Regions from separate parts of the Kitasatospora sp. NPDC089913 genome, predicted to be linked through region 3. Evidence: riboswitches for the same ligand, from Rfam matches in the RefSeq annotation. Region 3 holds a riboswitch; each other region holds the start of a gene.
What was found. Region 3 has a riboswitch for cyclic di-AMP ahead of ACIPYS_RS18260 (transglycosylase family protein). Riboswitches for the same ligand answer to the same signal wherever they lie in the genome.
Positions count from the first base shown of each region.

Region 1: linked by a shared signal. The riboswitch ahead of ACIPYS_RS02065 (NlpC/P60 family protein) and the one ahead of ACIPYS_RS18260 (transglycosylase family protein) in region 3 are both predicted to bind cyclic di-AMP.
Region 2: linked by a shared signal. The riboswitch ahead of ACIPYS_RS17005 (peptidoglycan DD-metalloendopeptidase family protein) and the one ahead of ACIPYS_RS18260 (transglycosylase family protein) in region 3 are both predicted to bind cyclic di-AMP.
Region 4: linked by a shared signal. The riboswitch ahead of ACIPYS_RS31970 (transglycosylase family protein) and the one ahead of ACIPYS_RS18260 (transglycosylase family protein) in region 3 are both predicted to bind cyclic di-AMP.

Region 1 is NZ_JBIVGI010000001.1:458,399-462,602, forward strand. Features, by position in the region: gene ACIPYS_RS02055 (NYN domain-containing protein) at 1-90, shown strand, start outside; gene ACIPYS_RS02060 (C40 family peptidase) at 303-1,346, shown strand; cyclic di-AMP (ydaO/yuaA leader) riboswitch at 1,690-1,842, shown strand; gene ACIPYS_RS02065 (NlpC/P60 family protein) at 1,853-3,007, shown strand; gene ACIPYS_RS02070 (C40 family peptidase) at 3,272-4,204, shown strand, end outside.
Region 2 is NZ_JBIVGI010000009.1:214,085-218,288, reverse strand. Features, by position in the region: gene ACIPYS_RS17010 (MFS transporter) at 1-1,269, opposite strand, end outside; cyclic di-AMP (ydaO/yuaA leader) riboswitch at 1,581-1,744, shown strand; gene ACIPYS_RS17005 (peptidoglycan DD-metalloendopeptidase family protein) at 1,748-2,785, shown strand; gene ACIPYS_RS17000 (DUF2470 domain-containing protein) at 3,066-3,788, opposite strand; gene ACIPYS_RS16995 (RidA family protein) at 3,967-4,204, opposite strand, start outside.
Region 3 is NZ_JBIVGI010000010.1:234,123-238,326, forward strand. Features, by position in the region: gene ACIPYS_RS18255 (hypothetical protein) at 1-27, opposite strand, end outside; gene ACIPYS_RS18260 (transglycosylase family protein) at 189-1,463, opposite strand; cyclic di-AMP (ydaO/yuaA leader) riboswitch at 1,450-1,617, opposite strand; gene ACIPYS_RS18265 (hypothetical protein) at 1,883-4,096, shown strand; gene ACIPYS_RS18270 (hypothetical protein) at 4,186-4,204, opposite strand, start outside.
Region 4 is NZ_JBIVGI010000028.1:8,060-12,263, reverse strand. Features, by position in the region: gene ACIPYS_RS31985 (MazG family protein) at 1-53, shown strand, start outside; gene ACIPYS_RS31980 (SDR family NAD(P)-dependent oxidoreductase) at 173-664, opposite strand; gene ACIPYS_RS31975 (cytochrome P450) at 895-2,181, shown strand; cyclic di-AMP (ydaO/yuaA leader) riboswitch at 2,413-2,561, shown strand; gene ACIPYS_RS31970 (transglycosylase family protein) at 2,567-3,418, shown strand; gene eno (phosphopyruvate hydratase) at 3,771-4,204, shown strand, end outside.

The sequences.
Region 1 (4,204 bases), on a different contig from region 3:
GCGGACAAGGAGGTCGCGGACGGCGTGCGGAAGGCCGGCGCGCGCCCCGTCGCCTCGGTGCTGCTGCTGAACCGGCTGGCCCGTCCGTAGGTCCCGCGCGGCGCGGGCCGACGGCAATGACGGCTGGTCAGCGCCGGGATTGCGGTCTTGTGCGGGTTTCGTGAAGTCCGGGTGCGGGCGGCAGGTTCACGCAATCGTGGGAGTGGCGCGAAACGTGGATCTTCACTAGGGTCTGGCGTCAAACCTATTTTCCGGATTCTCACCCCAACGGGTGAGGCCATTGGAAGAAGGAGCCGGTCCTCTTGGCCTCCCACCGCCGTCCCAAGCAGCCGAGCCGCGCGCGGGTCTCCGTGCTCACCGCGGCCGCTGCGACCGCGGTCGCTCTCTCCGCCCAGGTCGCCGCCCACGCAGCGCCGAGCCCGTCGCCGAAGAAGGACGACGTCAAGGCGCAGATCGACCAGCTGAACGAGGAGGCCGAGCAGGCCACCGAGCGGTACAACGGCGCCAAGGAGCGGGCCGACCAGCTGCGCAAGCAGGCGGACCAGCTCCAGGACCAGGTCGCGCGCGGCCAGGAGCAGATGACCCAGCTTCAGTCGGGGCTGGCCGCGGTGGCGGGCGAGCAGTACCGCACCGGCGGCATCGACCCGTCCGTCCAGCTGATGCTGTCCTCCGACCCGTCCGGGTACCTGGACAAGGCCTCCAGCGTGCAGCAGGCCAGCTCCAGCCAGGCCGAGGCGCTCAAGGGGCTGCAGGACCAGCAGCGCCGGCTCGACCAGCAGAAGGCCGAGGCCGCCGCCGTGCTGGCCTCGCTGGACAGCACCACCAAGGACCTGAACCAGTCCAAGACCGAGGTCGGCAAGAAGCTCCGCGAGGCGCAGGAGCTGCTGAACTCGCTCAGCGCCGCCGACCGCGCGGCCGTCAAGGCGGCGCAGCAGCAGTCCGACCGCGCCTCGCGCGGCAGCGAGCGCACCGACCCGGCCAGCCTGCCCCAGGCCAGTGGCATGGCGGGGTCGGCCGTCGCCAACGCGATGAGCAAGCAGGGTTCCCCGTACGGCTGGGGCGACGTCGGCCCGAACACCTTCGACTGCTCCGGCCTGATGGTCTGGTCCTACGCCAAGGCCGGCGTCTCGCTGCCGCGCACCTCGCAGGCGCAGGCCAACTACGGCAGCCGGGTGCCGTCCCTCGCCGAGGCGCAGCCGGGCGACCTGATCATCTACCGCGCCGACCGCAGCCACGTCGGTATGTACATCGGCAACGGCATGGTGGTGCACGCGCCGCACACCGGTGACGTGGTGAAGGTGATGAAGGCCGACGCCATGCCGATCAACGCGATCCGCCGGGTCTGACGCTCCGCCACGACACCCCCGGGGGCGGTTTCCGGCCCCTGTGATCAGCGCCACCCCCGACCGGGGGTGGCGTTGGGGTTTGGGTCGGGCATTAGGCCGTCCAGGTGGAAATGATCAGCCTGATGTGGGGATGTGATCACACTCGGTCATATTCACAAAGGAACTTGGGTATTCTTCTGGCTTTTTTCTGACAAGGATTTGAACGGATCACGGATCTGTTACTAGGGTCGTGCTTCGAACCTCGCACAGTCGATCACCCAGCCTGGGTGGCGGTGGGGTTCGCCGCCGAGTTCGCGAAGCAGCCGGGCGGGGCCGCAGGTGCCCGCCCGAACCAGACCCAGCAGTCGGGGGTCCGCTGTGGAGCGGAGCCGGGGAACCACGTTCCTCCGGGGTGAATCGGCGCCAGGTCGGCCGCTCGCGCGGACGGTGAGGCGTCGTAGGGCACGCTTCCGCCCGAACCCGTCAGCTCACCCGGTAGGCGGATGAGGAAGAAGGAGTCCGCCTTCGTGGCGTCCCATCGTCGTCCCAAGCCCGCCGGCCGCACCCGGGTCTCGATCATGACCGGTCTCGCCGCCGCTGCCGTCGCCCTCTCCGCGCAGTCCGGCGCCCACGCCGACCCCGCGCCGACCAAGGACCAGGTCAAGGAGCAGGTCGACCAGCTCAACGAGCAGGCCGAGGTCGCGACCGAGAAGTACAACGGCGCCCAGGCCAAGCAGCAGGAGCTGCAGAAGCAGGTCGCCGAGCTGCAGGACAAGGTGGCCCGCCAGCAGGCCGTGGTGACGGAGGCCCAGGGCGGCCTCTCCGAGATCGCCGGCGAGCAGTACCGCACCGGCGGCATATCGCAGACCGTCCAGCTGATGCTGTCCGCCAGCCCGGACAACTTCCTCAGCCAGGCCGACGCCCTCAACCAGGCCGGCTCCACCCAGTCCGGCGCGCTGAAGGAGCTCCAGGAGCAGCAGCGCAGGCTCGACCAGGACCGCACCGAGACCCAGACCAAGCTCGGTGAGCTGGAGTCCACCACCCAGCAGCTGAAGACCTCCAAGGACGAGGTCCAGGGCAAGCTGGCGAAGGCCCAGCAGCTGCTCAACACGCTCACCGAGCAGGAGCGCCAGGCCCTGCGCGCGGCCGAGGAGAAGGCCGCCGCCGAGGCCAAGGCCAAGGCGGACGCCGCCAAGGCCGAGGCCGCCAAGGTCGCCAAGGCCAAGGCGGACGCCGAGCGCGCCACCCGCGACACCAGCCGCAGCGACCTGAGCTCCCCGGCTCCCGCCGCCTCGGCGCCCGCCAAGCCGGCCGCGCCGGCCGCCAACGGCTCGCGCGCCGCCGCCGCGATCGCCGCCGCCGAGAGCAAGCTCGGCGCCCCGTACGTCTACGGCGCCACCGGCCCGAACTCCTTCGACTGCTCCGGCCTCACCGGCTGGGCGTACGCCCAGGCGGGTGTGTCGCTGCCGCGCACCTCGCAGGAGCAGGCCAACGCCGGGACCCGGATCGGCTCGGACATCTCCCAGGCCCAGCCCGGCGATCTGGTGATCTTCTACGGCGACCGCCACCACGTCGGCATCTACGTCGGCGGCGGCCAGGTCATCCACGCCCCGAAGCCGGGCGCGTCGGTCCGCTACGAGTCGGCGTCCAACATGCCGGTCAACACCATCGTGCGCCTCTGACCCCCGGGTCGGCAGAATCCCGGCAGGCCCGGTCTCCCCGAGGGGAGGCCGGGCCTGCGGCTTTGCCCCCGGTCGTCGCCCGGTCGCCGGAAGGCCCGGTGGGCGAACCGGTCTGATGTCCGATCGGTGACCGAATATTCGGGTTCGGAGGGGTTTGGAAACGGTTGCCCTGACTCGCTAACGTCTGCCACCGGATGCCCGCTTCGACAGCCGACCGGTCCGGTGCGGCGGCGGGTCCGGGCCCAGGATCGGAGCCGACGTCGAATGACCGCGCACCGCCGTTCCCCGCTGTCAGGTGCTCACACGCTCGCCCGGGCGCTGGTGCTCACCGCGGCGGCCACCACCGCGCTGGGCGTGGCGACCGGCGGCACCGCGCAGGCGGCTCCCGGCGCGCCCGACGCCCCGGCGAACCGCAAGGACGTCAAGGCCCAGGTCGAGCAGCTCTACGACGAGGCCGAGCAGGCCTCGGAGCGCTTCAACGCCGCCCAGGAGGCCCAGCAGCGGCTCCAGCACGAGACCGGCACGCTCCAGCAGCAGATCGCCGTCTCCCAGGACGAGCTCAACCAGCTGCGCGGCGACCTCGCCACCGTGGCCGGCGCGGAGTACCGGGGCGGCGGCATGGCGCAGACCGTCCAGCTGATGCTCTCCACCGACCCGGAGGGCTACCTCTCCCGGGCCCGCACCCTCGACCAGGCCGCCGAGCGGCAGAACGAGACCCTGCACGAGGTGCTGGGCCGTCAGCGGGTGCTCGACCAGCGCCGGGCCGAGGCCTCGGCGAAGCTCGCCGAGCTGGAACAGACCCGCAAGGCGCTGGCCGACGGCAAGCAGCAGATCCAGCAGCGGCTCGCCAGGGCGCAGCGGCTGCTCAACAGCCTCGGCGCCACCGAACGCGCCCGGCTCGCCGCCCAGGACGCCCGCGAGGCCGAGCAGCGCGCCACCCGCGGCACCGACCGGCTCGACCTCGGCACCACCCCGCCCGCCTCCGAACGCGGCGGCGCCGCGCTGGCCGCCGCGGTGCGGATGATCGGCTCGCCCTACGTCTACGGATCCACCGGGCCCAAGGCGTTCGACTGCTCCGGTCTGATGTACTACAGCTGGCGGCAGGCGGGAGTGACCCTGCCGCGCACCTCGCAGGCCCAGGCGTACGCCGGCCGGCGGGTCGGCATCTCCGAAGCACGGCCGGGAGACCTGGTGATC
Region 2 (4,204 bases), on a different contig from region 3:
ACCCGCGAGCGAGGGCAGCGCGGCGACCGCCAGCAGACCGGCCGCCCGGGCCGCGGCGTTGTTGACCCCGCTCGCGATGCCCGCGTGCCGCACCTCGACCGCCGCCAGCACGGTCGCGGTCAGCGGTGCCACCAGCAGCACCATCCCGCTCCCCATCACCGCGACGGCGGGCAGTACGTCCGTCCAGTAGGAGGCGTCGGGCCCGATCCGCAGCATCAGCAGCACGCCCGCCGCGCACAGCAGCGGGCCGACGGTGAGCGGCAGCCGCGGGCCGATCCGCTTGCCCAGCCGCCCCGCCCGGGCGGAGAGCGCCAGCATGATCACGGTGATCGGCACCAGGGCGAGTCCGGAGACCAGCGGGGAGAAGCCGGAGACGATCTGCAGCTGCACGACCAGCAGGAAGAAGACTCCGCTGAACGCCGCGTACACGGCGAGGGTGACCAGGTTGACGGCGGTGAACAGCCGTGAGGAGAACAGTCCCAGCGGCAGCATCGGCTCCGGGGTGCGGCGCTCGACCAGGACGAAGGCGGCGCCGAGCAGGAGCCCGGCCGTGCCGGTGACCCAGACGGTGGCGGAGAGACCGCTCCCGGCGGCGGTCAGCGCATAGGTGATCGAGCCGAGCGCGAGGGCGGCCAGGACCGCGCCGAGCACGTCGAAGCGCCCGGTCGAGCTCTCGTCCCGGCTCTCCGGGACGTGCCGGGCCGCGACCGCGATCACCGTCGCGGCCAGCGGCAGGTTCAGCAGGAAGATCCAGCGCCAGCCCGGGCCGTCCACCAGCCAGCCGCCGAGGAACGGGCCCACCGCCGCCGACACCCCGCCGAGGCCGGACCAGAGGCCGACCGCCGCCGAGCGGTCGTCCGGACGGAACACCGCCTGGAGCATCGCCAGCGAGCCGGGGGTGAGCAGCGCCCCGCCGATGCCCTGCACGGCACGGGCCGCGATCAGCACCTCGATGGTCGGCGCGGCGGCGCAGGCGGCCGAGGCGACGGCGAACCAGACGACGCCCAGCAGGAAGATCCGGCGCCGCCCGTACCGGTCGCCGAGCGCGCCACCGAGCAGGATCAGGCCCGCCAGGGTGAGCAGATAGGCGTTCAGCGTCCATTGCAGGGCGTCGAGCCGGGCGTCGAGATCGGTGCCGATCCGGGGCAGTGCGACGTTCACGACGGTTCCGTCGAGCATCGCCATGCTGGAGCCGAGCACGGTCGCCAGAAGTACCCAGCGTCCCTGTGCGGTGCCCAACCGCAGGGTGCCGGCATCGGTGGTGGTCACGGCCCATGGTGGGGCTCGTGGGGCCGACGTGACAAGGGTCACCGGGGGTGTGTCGGAGATGTCCGTTCCGTGAGTGATCGTGTGCGCACTGATGACGACATCGGCGCAGGGTGGCGGATCACGTGCACTCGGTGAATGGATTGTGCGCTTACTGTGCATGCCTTTCATGCGGAGCGTCACGGTGTTCCGGACTTTGGTCCCGGGTTCCGGAGATCGACATTGCTTCACCCGAACGGATGGGTTTTAGTTCAGCGACCGCCCGGCGTCAGCCCGGGTGGCCACCGGGTGGAACGCCTAGTCCTGCCGCTGCCCGGTGGTTCGCAACGAACTCTGTACGGCAGGAGCGGGGGACCCACAGGTAAGTCGCCGGACCCGAATTGACGGTCCGGCTTGGGGTGAAGCCGCATTTCTCTGCGGCCGGGCAACTCCAGCCCGAACCCGACAGCTCACCTCGCAGGCGTCGGAGAGGACAGCTTCCATGCCCGCACAGGCTCGTCGTATCGCCATGCCCCGCGCCGTCCGCATCGGCATCGCCACCGCCGTCACCGGCGCCGCGTTCGCCCTCCCGCTGGTGACCACCGTCACCGCCCAGGCCCACGAGGCCCCGGCCGCCGGGCACACGCACCAGAGCAGCACCTGGACCGGCGCCGCCAGCGTCGACGCCGCCCCGGCCGCTGCCGAGAACGCCCCGGCTGCCCCGGCCGCTCCCGCCGCCGAGGCCGCTCCGGCCGACTACAAGGTCGTCGGTGGGGACACCCTGTCGAAGATCGCCGACGCGAAGAACGTCGAGGGTGGCTGGAAGGCGCTGTTCGAGCACAACCGCTCGGTCATCGGTGCCAACCCGAACCTCATCTTCCCGGGTCAGCAGCTCGCGCTCGGCGCCAAGGCCGCCGAGGCCGCCAAGCCGGCCGCTCCGGCCGAGGCCGCCAAGCCGGCCGCCCCCGCCGCCAAGGCGCAGGCCTCGCAGGACTCGGCGAAGCCGGCCAAGCCGACCGCTCCGGCCGAGAAGCCGGCCGCTCCGGCCGCCAAGCCCGCCGCCAAGCCGGCCGTTCAGGCCGTCGTCGCCCCGGTCGCGAAGCCGGCCGCTCCGGCCCCGGCCGCCGCCACCTCCGGCTTCTTCGCCCCGCTGGCCAACCCGAAGCTCGGCACCGCCTACGGTGTGGCCGGCTCGATGTGGGCCTCCGGCCACCACACCGGCGCCGACTTCGTCGCTGCCACCGGCACCCCGCTGCGCGCCGTCGCGGCCGGCACCGTGGTGAAGGCCGGCAACGGCGGCGCCTACGGCAACGAGGTCGAGATCAAGCTCGCCGACGGCAAGTACGCCGAGTACGCGCACCTGTCCTCGATCGGCGTCTCGATCGGTCAGACCGTCACCGCCGGCCAGCAGATCGGCCTCTCCGGTGCGACCGGCAACGTGACCGGCCCGCACCTGCACTTCGAGATCCGCACCGGTTCGGAGTACGGCTCGGACATCGACCCGATCGCCTACCTGCGGGCGCACGGCGTCGCGATCTGACCTTCGGTCGGATCATCTGCCACCGCCGGGTGCGGGGCGAAACGACCTCCCGGAATGGTCATGTCGGGTGACCGCTGGACCGGGTGGACGCCGCACCCGAGTGGATTGACGGGCGCGGGACACGCCCGTCCTGCCGGCCGGCCCGGCTCACGAGAACTCTCTCGTGGGCCGGGCCGGCCGTCGTTGTGGCGGGGTTCGAGGGTGGGGAGGAGCGGGGCGGTGATAACCGATATGGGGTCAGTTTCGCTGGCGGGCGGGCTGGTTCGTGCATCCGCCGGGTTCAGGACCGGTGGGTGGCCGGCTCCTGCTCGGCGGCGGACAGCAGTTGGTGCACCCGGTGGCCGAACTCGTCCGCGTCGCGGGCCGGTTCGATGAAGACCAGGCGGACGTCACGGTGGCCGTGCGGGTGGTCCAGGCGGAGCACCAGGCCGTACCGGTCGAGCGCGAGCGGGCGGACCTCGGGGCGGTCGGCGAGCAGCGCCGGGTCGAGCAGCCGGGTGAGCACGGCGAGCGCGTCGGGGTGGTCGTCGGCCAGGTGGGTGAGCAGTCCGGCCTCGTAGCGGGCCAGCGGGTCGGGGGCGGCCGCCGCGAGGTCGGCGCCGGTGATCGCGGTGGTGCCGTACGGGGTCGAGAGCACGGCGTGCGCGACGTCCAGGCGCAGGTGCACGCTGAGGCCGTCGTCGGCGAGGTGGGCGAGGTGGAGCCGGCCGGCCAGGGTGAGCCGCCCGCGCACCCGGTCGCGCACGGCCACCGGGGCGATGTCGGTGAGGTCGAGCACGACGGCGAGGCCGTCCTGCTCGCGGGCGGCGGCGGAGGTCACCGGGGAGTCGAGCGGCGCGCGCAGCCGCAGCCGGGAGCCGTGCACCGAGACGGGGGTGGAGAGTTCGTGCTGCTCGCCGCCGGCGCGGATGACCACCGAGGAGGTGGCGGTCAGCAGGCTGCCGATGCGTTCGGCGGCGGTGGGCTCGGGAATCTCGGCATCGTGCTGCGGGTGCGGACTCATGGGATCGGGACCTCCGGCGGACGAGCTGACCTTGTAGTTAGGTGAGCCTAACCTAATCATTGGAGGGGGAGAGGGCAAGGTGTCGTCGGGGTGGGGCGGAACCGGCCATGCGCGAAGGGCCCCGACCCGGCTTGTGTGCCGGGGCCGGGGCCCTTGCGGTGCGGGCGGTGCGCGCGGGTCAGGCGACGACCGCCTGGGCGTCGATCTCGACCAGCATCGGCTCCTGCGGGAGCTCGCAGAAGATCGTGGTCCGGCAGGGCTTCACGCCGCCCGGCGGGATGTTCTCCTCGATGAACTCGGCGTAGACCTCGTTCATCAGCGGGAAGTCGGCGCGCTTGGTGAGGTACACGCGGAACATCACCACGTCCTCGACGGTCGCGCCGCCCGCCTCGACGATCGCCTTGACGTTCTCCAGG
Region 3 (4,204 bases):
GTCGAGCGTGACGGTGACCTGGGCCATGGTGACTCCTCCTCGGGTGCAGAGCAGCAGCATGCCCGCCGGGGCGCGTCCCTGACCATGGCTGTCCGGGAACCGTGACCGCGCCGGTGCCGTGCGCGGGCACGCCCCGGCCCCGGGGAGAGGAGCGACGACTCCCCCCGGGGCCGGGGCGCACTGCCGGATCAGACCCGGCCGGCGAAGTCCGGCGCCCAGTTGGCGACGGTCTGGACCCGCACGCCCGAGCTCGGGTTGGCGGCCTCGACGTACTTGCCGTCGCCGATGTAGAGGGCGACGTGGTAGACACCGGAGTCCTGGCCGTTGTTGGACCAGAACAGCAGGTCGCCCGCCTTGAGCGAGTCCAGCGAGACGTGCGTGGACGCGGCGGCCTGGTCGGCGGCGACGCGCGGGACGGAGACGCCCGCGGCGCGCAGCGCGGCCTGGGTCAGGCCGGAGCAGTCCCAGCCGCCGTTGCCGGTGCCGCCGTAGACGTAGGCCTGGCCGACCTTCGACTGGGCGAAGGAGACGGCGGCGGCCATGCTGCCGGTGGCGGCCGGGGCGGGGGCCGGGGTCTCGGCCTTCGCGGCCGGCTGGGCGGCGGGCTTGGCAGCGGTCCCGGAGCCGTTCTGCGCGTCCTTGGCGCGGTTGAACCAGTCGAAGCCCTGGCCGGACCGGTCGGCTGCCGGGGCCTTCGCCTCGGCGCGGTCGCCGAGGGTCAGGTGCTGGCCCGGGTAGATGCTGTGCGGGCCCTCGGACAGGGTGGCGCGGTTGAGCTCGTACAGCCGCTCCCAGCCGCCCTGGACGTTGTTCTTGTCGGCGATGGAGGACAGCCAGTCGCCGGCGACCACGGTGTAGTCCGCGGAGGCCTCCTGGCCCGCCTGGCGGTGCCACTTCTGCCAGTCCTGGGCGCCGGTGCGCTGCTGGGCGGCGTCGTCGGCGGCCGGGGCCGGGTTCGCGGGCTTGGCGGCCGGCTTCTCGGCGGGCTTGGTGGCGGGCTTGGCGGCCGGGGCCGGGGTCTTGGCGGCCGGTGCGGCGGTGGCCGAGGTGTCCACGGCGGCGGGGGTGCCGCCCTTGGTCAGACCGGCCTGGACCGAGCAGACCGGCCAGGCGCCGGGGCCCTGCACGGCGAGCACCTTCTCGGCGATCGCGATCTGCTGGTCCTTGGTGGCGAGGTCGGCGCGGGCGGCGAAGGAGGTACCGCCGAACTCGGCCCAGGTGGAGTTGGTGAACTGGAGGCCGCCGTAGAAGCCGTTGCCGGTGTTGATGCTCCAGTTGCCGGTGCTCTCGCACTGGGCGACCTTGTCCCAGGTGGCGACGGAGGCGGCCGAGGCGGTGCCGGCGGTGAGGCAGGGGACGGTGAGGCCGATGCCCGCGACGCCGAGGGCGGCGATCGCGCGACGGGTGCGGCCGGACAGACGGGTGCCGTTGGTGGGCAGCATGAAGACGTGGTCCTCTCCCACGCCTGCGAGGTGAGCTGTCGGATTCGGGCCGGAGTAGCCCGGCCGCGCTGTGGACGCGGCTTCACCCCTAGCCCGGGTCCGGTCCGTGGACCGGTCCTGGGCGAACTACCTGTGGTTCCCCCGCTCCTGCCGTGATGCATTGCGCTGCCAGCACGCCCGACGGCAGGACTCGGCGTCGCGGACGGGCTGGGTCCGTGTGGCCACGAACGGGGAGCACGTTAAGCAGAGGCGGCTTCAAACCGCAAACATGTGTGATGACCGTCACAGTTTACGAAAGCCGTGCTGAACCGCTGTCCTTCATGATCAGAAATGACCGATTTCCGGCAACGCCCGTCATGGCCAACACAACTGCCTATGCTTCAGAGCGTCGGCACCATGCCGGCGCCGACGCAGCCGCCCGGGGGGAGGGCTACGCACCGATGGGCATCGACGAGGAGCCGGACGCCGCCCGTCCGGCCGCCAGGCCGCGTGGAGCGCACCGCAGGGCAAAACATCGCAGAGCGGACATCCCGCCCGAACCACCCCGAACTCCCGTAAGTCGCCGCGCTTTACTGCGCTGGCTGGCCGTCGGCACCGCCTTCGCGGCGATCAGCGGCGAGGAGGTCCTGCGCCGCTCCCTGACCGGCGAGACCCGGTTGGTGACCCCGGCCGCCGTCGTCGGCACCGACCCGCCCGGGGCGGCCGCCCCGATGGGCCAGGACGGCGGCCACGGCGCCGCCCCGGGCACCGGGCCCCCCGAGCAGCCCGCCCCCGCGCCCACCGTCGACCAGGGCGGCCGCCGCTGGTCCGACCGGGCCGGCTGGGGCGGTGGTCCGCCCGGACCGCGCAGTGCCGTCCGGATCACCGACAAGGTCCTGCTCGACACCGACGCCGAGGTCGGCTCCCTGCTGGTCGAGCCGGGCGGCAGCCTCACCTTCGCCGCCGACCGCACCCTCACCCTCGCCGCCGCGGGCAACGTCGAGATCCGCGGCACGCTCGCCCTCGCCCCCGACGGCGACCGGGTCCACACCCTCCGCTTCCCCGCCGTCGACGAGAAGCGCTTCCAGGGTGACGGTATGAAAGTGGTGGACACCGACGTCGGCCTCTGGGTCACCGGCGCCGGCTACCTGCGGCTCGACGGCGCCGCCAAGACCGCCTGGGTCCGCGCCGAGCGCGAGCTCAGGGCCGGCGACACCGTCGTCAACCTGGCCGCTCCGCCCGCGGGCTGGCTCCCCGGCGACGAACTGGCCGTCACCCCGACCGGTCCGCCGGACCAGGACGGCTTCGCCGCCGCCTACGACCTGGTCACCGTCCGGTCCGTCAGCGGAACCACCGTCACCCTGACCACCCCGCTCAAGTACCCGCACCCCAGGGTGGCCGCCGGAGGGGGCGTCACCGTCGGCGCCGAACTGCTCAACCTCACCCGCAGCGTCCGGGTCGAGGGCAGCGCCGGGGGCCGCGCCCACGTCCACCTCACCAGCACCCGCCGGGCCGACGTCCGGCACACCGCGCTGCGCTGGGTCGGGCCGCGCGCCGACACCAAGGAGACCTGGCGGGGCCCCAACGGCACCGCGCCCGTCACCGCGCCGGTGCTCGGCCGGTACGGGCTGCACTTCCACCGGCTCGGCGACGCCTCCCGGGGCACCGTGGTCGAGGGCGTGGTCGTCCGCGACGCGGGCAGCCACGCGTTCGTGCCGCACGCCAGCCACGGCATCACCTTCCGCGGCTGCGTCAGCCACGAGACCTGGGAGGACGCCTACTGGTGGGACGGCCCGCTGGACACCCGCACCCCCCAGCAGCCCTCCGACGACATCGTCTACGAGTCCTGCGTCGCCTCCCGCACCCTGCTCGAACCCAACCCCCGGGCGTACCGGCTGACCGGCTTCAACCTCGGCGCGGGCACCGGGGGCAAGGCCGTGGACTGCGTCGCCGTCGGCGTGCAGGGCGCCACCGGCGCCTCCGGCTTCGAGTGGCCGGAGAACAGCGAGGGCGTCTGGACCTTCCAGCGCTGCCTGGCCCACAACAACCTGCAGGACGGCATCTTCGTCTGGCTCAACGCGCAGCGGCACCACGTGGTCACCGAGTTCGCCGCCTACCACAACGGCGGCTGGGGCATCGAGCACGGCGCCTACCTCAACGACTTCGACTACACCGCGAGCGTGCTGTACGGCAACGCGGGCGGGGGAGTGGCGCTGCACGCGCTCGGCCGGGACCGGGGCAGCACCTTCGACGGGCTGCTGATCGACGCCGCCGGGCGCAGCGACTTCGCGGTCTCCACCGCCCGGCACGAACTCGCCGGGGAGTCGGTCACCTTCAGCCGCAGCCGGTTCACCGGCTACCGCAGGGCCGGGATCGCCTTCCGGGCCGGGGCCGACGGAAAACCGGACGACGTGCTGGTGCTGGACTGCGAGTTCGGCGGCAACGAGCTCTGGCTGGACCCGGAGGCCGGGGCGCCCAAGAACATCCTGCTGCGCCGGGCCGGAACGACCGAGGTGCTCCAGGTCCGCCGGGCGGGCGAGGAGGGCACCGACCGGCCGCAGTGGAACGCGGTCGCCGCGTCGGTTCCGACCCTGGCCGGTCAGTCCCGGCCGGTGCAGGTGCCGGAAATCCGGCTGAAGGACGCGGCCGCGCCCACCACCCGGGTGGGGCGGTGACGGTTCCGCGCCGCCGCCGGGTGCCGTCGGCGGGGACGCGGCGGGCCCGGAACGGAGGTGCCGTTCCGGGCCCGCCCACGCGGTGTCCGCTACTGGGCGGCGTGCCGT
Region 4 (4,204 bases), on a different contig from region 3:
GGGGTTACCGCGACACGGTGCGCGCCGCCGAGGGTCTGAAGCCCGCCGAGTAGCCCGCCGAGCAGCCGGGCGGCGCCGGGCGAGCGAGCAGTCCGGACCGACGGGCCCCGCCCCGACCCGGCCGACCCCGACCCGAGCGACCCGACCTGGAAGCCCCGTCCGCCCCGTGGCCTCAGGCCGCGGCGACGTCCGCCACCGGACGGCGCTGCGGCGGAACGACCTCGCCGATCGCCTCGCCGACCAGCGCGACGAGTTCGGCGAGCCGCTCCAGGTCGAGGTGGGCGGGCAGGTCGGAGAGGGAGACGATCCGCTCGCCGTCCGGCCCGGCCACGCAGAAGAGGTCGATCGGACCCAGGTGCTTCTCGGCGGTGTCGACCAGCGCGGCGACATCGCTGGGGCGGCGGACGTCGCCGCACACCCCGACGACCGGGCAGCCCGGCCGGTCGAGTTCGGTGGCGAGGTCCTCGGCGACCCCGCTCCGCTGGTCGGCGATCAGCATCCCGGCGGCGCCCGCCGCGGTGAAGCGGCGGGCGAGGCCCGCCCCCGACCCGCCGTCGAGTACCGCGATCACGATGACCGCACCGGTGACCCGCATGGCCCTGCTCCTCCCTGTGGGCGGCTCCGCACCGGCGCCCACGGACATCTTGCGGAGGATCGTAGGCACGACCGGATCCTCCGCAACAGGAATTACCCCTCAGGTGACCAGACTCACGCCTGCTCCGGCCCACCATCACCGGAACGATCACCGGAACGGGCGGAGCCGACGGGAAGAGCGGCCGGAACGGCGGCGGGAACAACGGCCGGAACAACGACGGGAACAACGACGGGAACAACGACGGGAACGGCGCCGCCCACGGTGCGGTGCCGGGGACCCGCCCGGGATACCGTCGACCCATGCCTGCTCAGCCCGCTTCCGCCCGTCCGCCCCTGTTCACCTGGGAGTTCGCCGCCGACCCGTATCCGGCGTACGCGTGGCTGCGCGAGCACGAGCCGGTGCACCGGACCACGCTGCCCAGCGGGGTGGAGGCCTGGCTGGTCACCCGGTACGCGGACGCCCGTCAGGCGCTCGCGGACAGCCGGCTCTCCAAGAACCCGGCGCACCACAGCGAGCAGGCGCACCGCACCGGCCGGGTCGGCATCCCGGGCGAGCGCCAGGCCGACCTGATGACGCACCTGCTGAACATCGACCCGCCGGACCACACCCGGCTGCGCCGTCTGGTGTCCAAGGCCTTCACCCCGCGCCGGGTGGCCGCCTTCGAGCCCCGGGTGCAGCAGCTGACGGACCGGTTGATCGACGGCTTCGCGGCGCGCGGATCCGCCGACCTCATCCACGAGTTCGCCTTCCCGCTCCCCATCTACGCGATCTGCGACCTGCTCGGTGTGCCGGCCGAGGACCAGGACGACTTCCGGGACTGGGCCGGGATGATGATCCGGCACGGCGGCGGCCAACGCGGCGGCGTGGGGCGGGCGGTGAAGCGGATGCGGGCCTACCTCGCGGAGCTGATCCACCGCAAGCGCGCGGACCTCGGGGACGACCTGATCTCGGGGCTGATCCGGGCCAGCGACCACGGTGAGCACCTCACCGAGAACGAGGCCGCGGCGATGGCCTTCATCCTGCTCTTCGCGGGCTTCGAGACGACGGTGAACCTGATCGGCAACGGCGTCTATGCGCTGCTGCGCAACCCGGGGCAGCGGTCGCTGCTCCAGGAGTCGATCGGGCGCGGCGAGAGCGCGCTGCTGGAGACCGGGATCGAGGAACTCCTGCGCTACGACGGCCCGGTGGAGCTGGCCACCTGGCGGTTCGCGACGAGTCCGCTGACCATCGGCGGGGTGGGGATCCCGGTCGGCGACCCGGTGCTGGTGGTGCTCGCCGCGGCGGACCGGGACCCGGCGCGGTTCGCGGACGAGAACACCCTCGACCTGGCCCGGGCGGACAACCCGCACCTGGGCTTCGGGCACGGCATCCACTACTGCATCGGCGCCCCGCTGGCACGCCTGGAGGGGCGGGCCGCGCTGACCACCCTGCTGTCCCGACTGCCGGACCTCCGGCTCGCCGCGGACCCGGAGGAACTGCGCTGGCGCGGTGGTCTGATCATGCGCGGACTTCGTGAACTTCCGGTGGAATTCACGCCGGGGGCGACATCGGGGGCAACCTCCGCCGACCCCTCGGCAGTTCACTGAGGGGGGCTCACGACACGCCGGCGCGGCCGCTCTGCGCGCCGCCCCCGGAGGGTATGAATCCCCATCAACCCGGACATGCCTCCTCGGTTGGTGGGCAATCCATCACGTGACGTGATTTCCGTGTGATAGCGGCGATATGAGCTTGTGATTGCTCTGAAGATCTGTCTACTCTCCGGGGAGCCCGCGGAAGCGGGTCCCGTGCGCGGAACGCCGAGTCCTGCCCGCCGCGTCACCGGAAACCGACCAGAACCCTGGGCAGGGGCGGGGGAACCAGGTCTTGCGCCGTCTCCCACGGCTTGGGGTGAAGCCGCCTCCGTGCGGCCGGGCCACCTCCCGGTCCGAACCCGACAGCTCACCTCGCAGGCGTGCGGAGAGGGACTTCCCCATGCTGTTCGTCGGAACCGGCCGTCACCGTCGCCGCACCCAGACCGAGAAGGCCATCGCCGTCGCCGGTGTCGCCGGTGTCGGACTGGCACTGCCGATCCTCAGCGCCACCGGCGCCTCTGCCGCCCCGGCCTCGACCTGGGACGCGGTCGCCCAGTGCGAGAGCGGGGGCAACTGGAGCATCAACACCGGCAACGGCTTCTACGGCGGCCTGCAGTTCACCTCCAGCACCTGGAAGGCGTTCGGCGGCACCTCCTACGCGCCGCAGGCGAACCAGGCCTCGAAGGCGGCGCAGATCACCGTCGCCGAGAAGGTGCTGGCCTCGCAGGGCCCCGGCGCCTGGCCGGTCTGCTCCAAGAAGGCCGGCCTGAGCAAGGGCGGCGCCCCGGCGGCGGTCGACGCCTCGGCGGACGCCGCGCCGGCCGCCCCGGCCGCCCCGAAGCCGCAGGCCCAGCCGCAGCAGGCGCCGAAGGCGCAGGCCCCGCTGGCCGCTGTCGAGCAGCAGGCCCCGAAGGCCGGGCCGAAGCACGCCGCGCCCAAGTCGCAGGCCCAGCAGGCCGAGGCCGAGAAGCAGGTCCCGAAGGCCGCGCCGAAGCACGCCGCGCCCAAGTCGCAGGCCCAGCAGTACGCGCCGCAGCAGACTCCGGCGGCCCCGCAGGTCCAGCAGGCCCCGAAGGTCCAGCAGCCGCAGGCCGGCCAGGGCTACACCGTCCGCTCCGGCGACACGCTCGCCGGGATCGCCACCACGCAGGGCGTGCAGGGCGGCTGGCAGGCCCTGTACGACGGCAACCGCGGCACCGTCGGCGGCGACCCGGACCTGATCATCCCCGGCCAGGTGCTCACCCTCGGCTGACGCTCCGGAGCGCGCCCACCGCCCGGAGCGCGCCCACCGCCCGTCGCGCCGCTGTCCGCCCGTCCGCCCGTCCGCCCGTCGCGCCGTCCGCCCGTCACCGGACAGGCGGGCGGGCGGGTGGACCGGCGCGCGGGCTCCCGCCCGTTCCATCCGCTTCGTCCGCCCCGGGACGTCCGAGGCCGGGCAACCAGGTGAACTACCGGTGGGTAGCACGGCCACAAGCTGAGACGTGGCCGAGGTCGACGTGGCCCGGACAGCCGGTGCGGTTAGGCTCTGGTCGTAACGACTCCGCAATCGTCCGGCCGACGGCACCCCACTGTCAGCCGCACCTGCTTCCGCTAGGAGATGCCTCGTGCCGTCCATCGATGTCGTCGTAGCCCGTGAGATTCTCGACTCGCGCGGCAACCCCACGGTCGAGGTCGAGGTCGGCCTCGACGACGGCAGCACCGGCCGTGCCGCTGTCCCGTCGGGCGCCTCCACCGGTGCCTTCGAGGCCCTGGAGCTCCGCGACGGCGACAAGAACCGCTACTTCGGCAAGGGCGTGGAGAAGGCCGTCCTGGCCGTCATCGAGCAGATCGGCCCGGAGCTGGTCGGCTACGACGCCACCGAGCAGCGCCTGATCGACCAGGCCATGCTCGACCTGGACGCCACCCCGGACAAGTCCTCGCTCGGCGCCAACGCCATCCTGGGCGTCTCGCTGGCCGTCGCGCACGCCGCCTCCGAGGCCAGCGACCTGCCCCTGTTCCGCTACCTGGGCGGCCCGAACGCGCACGTCCTGCCGGTCCC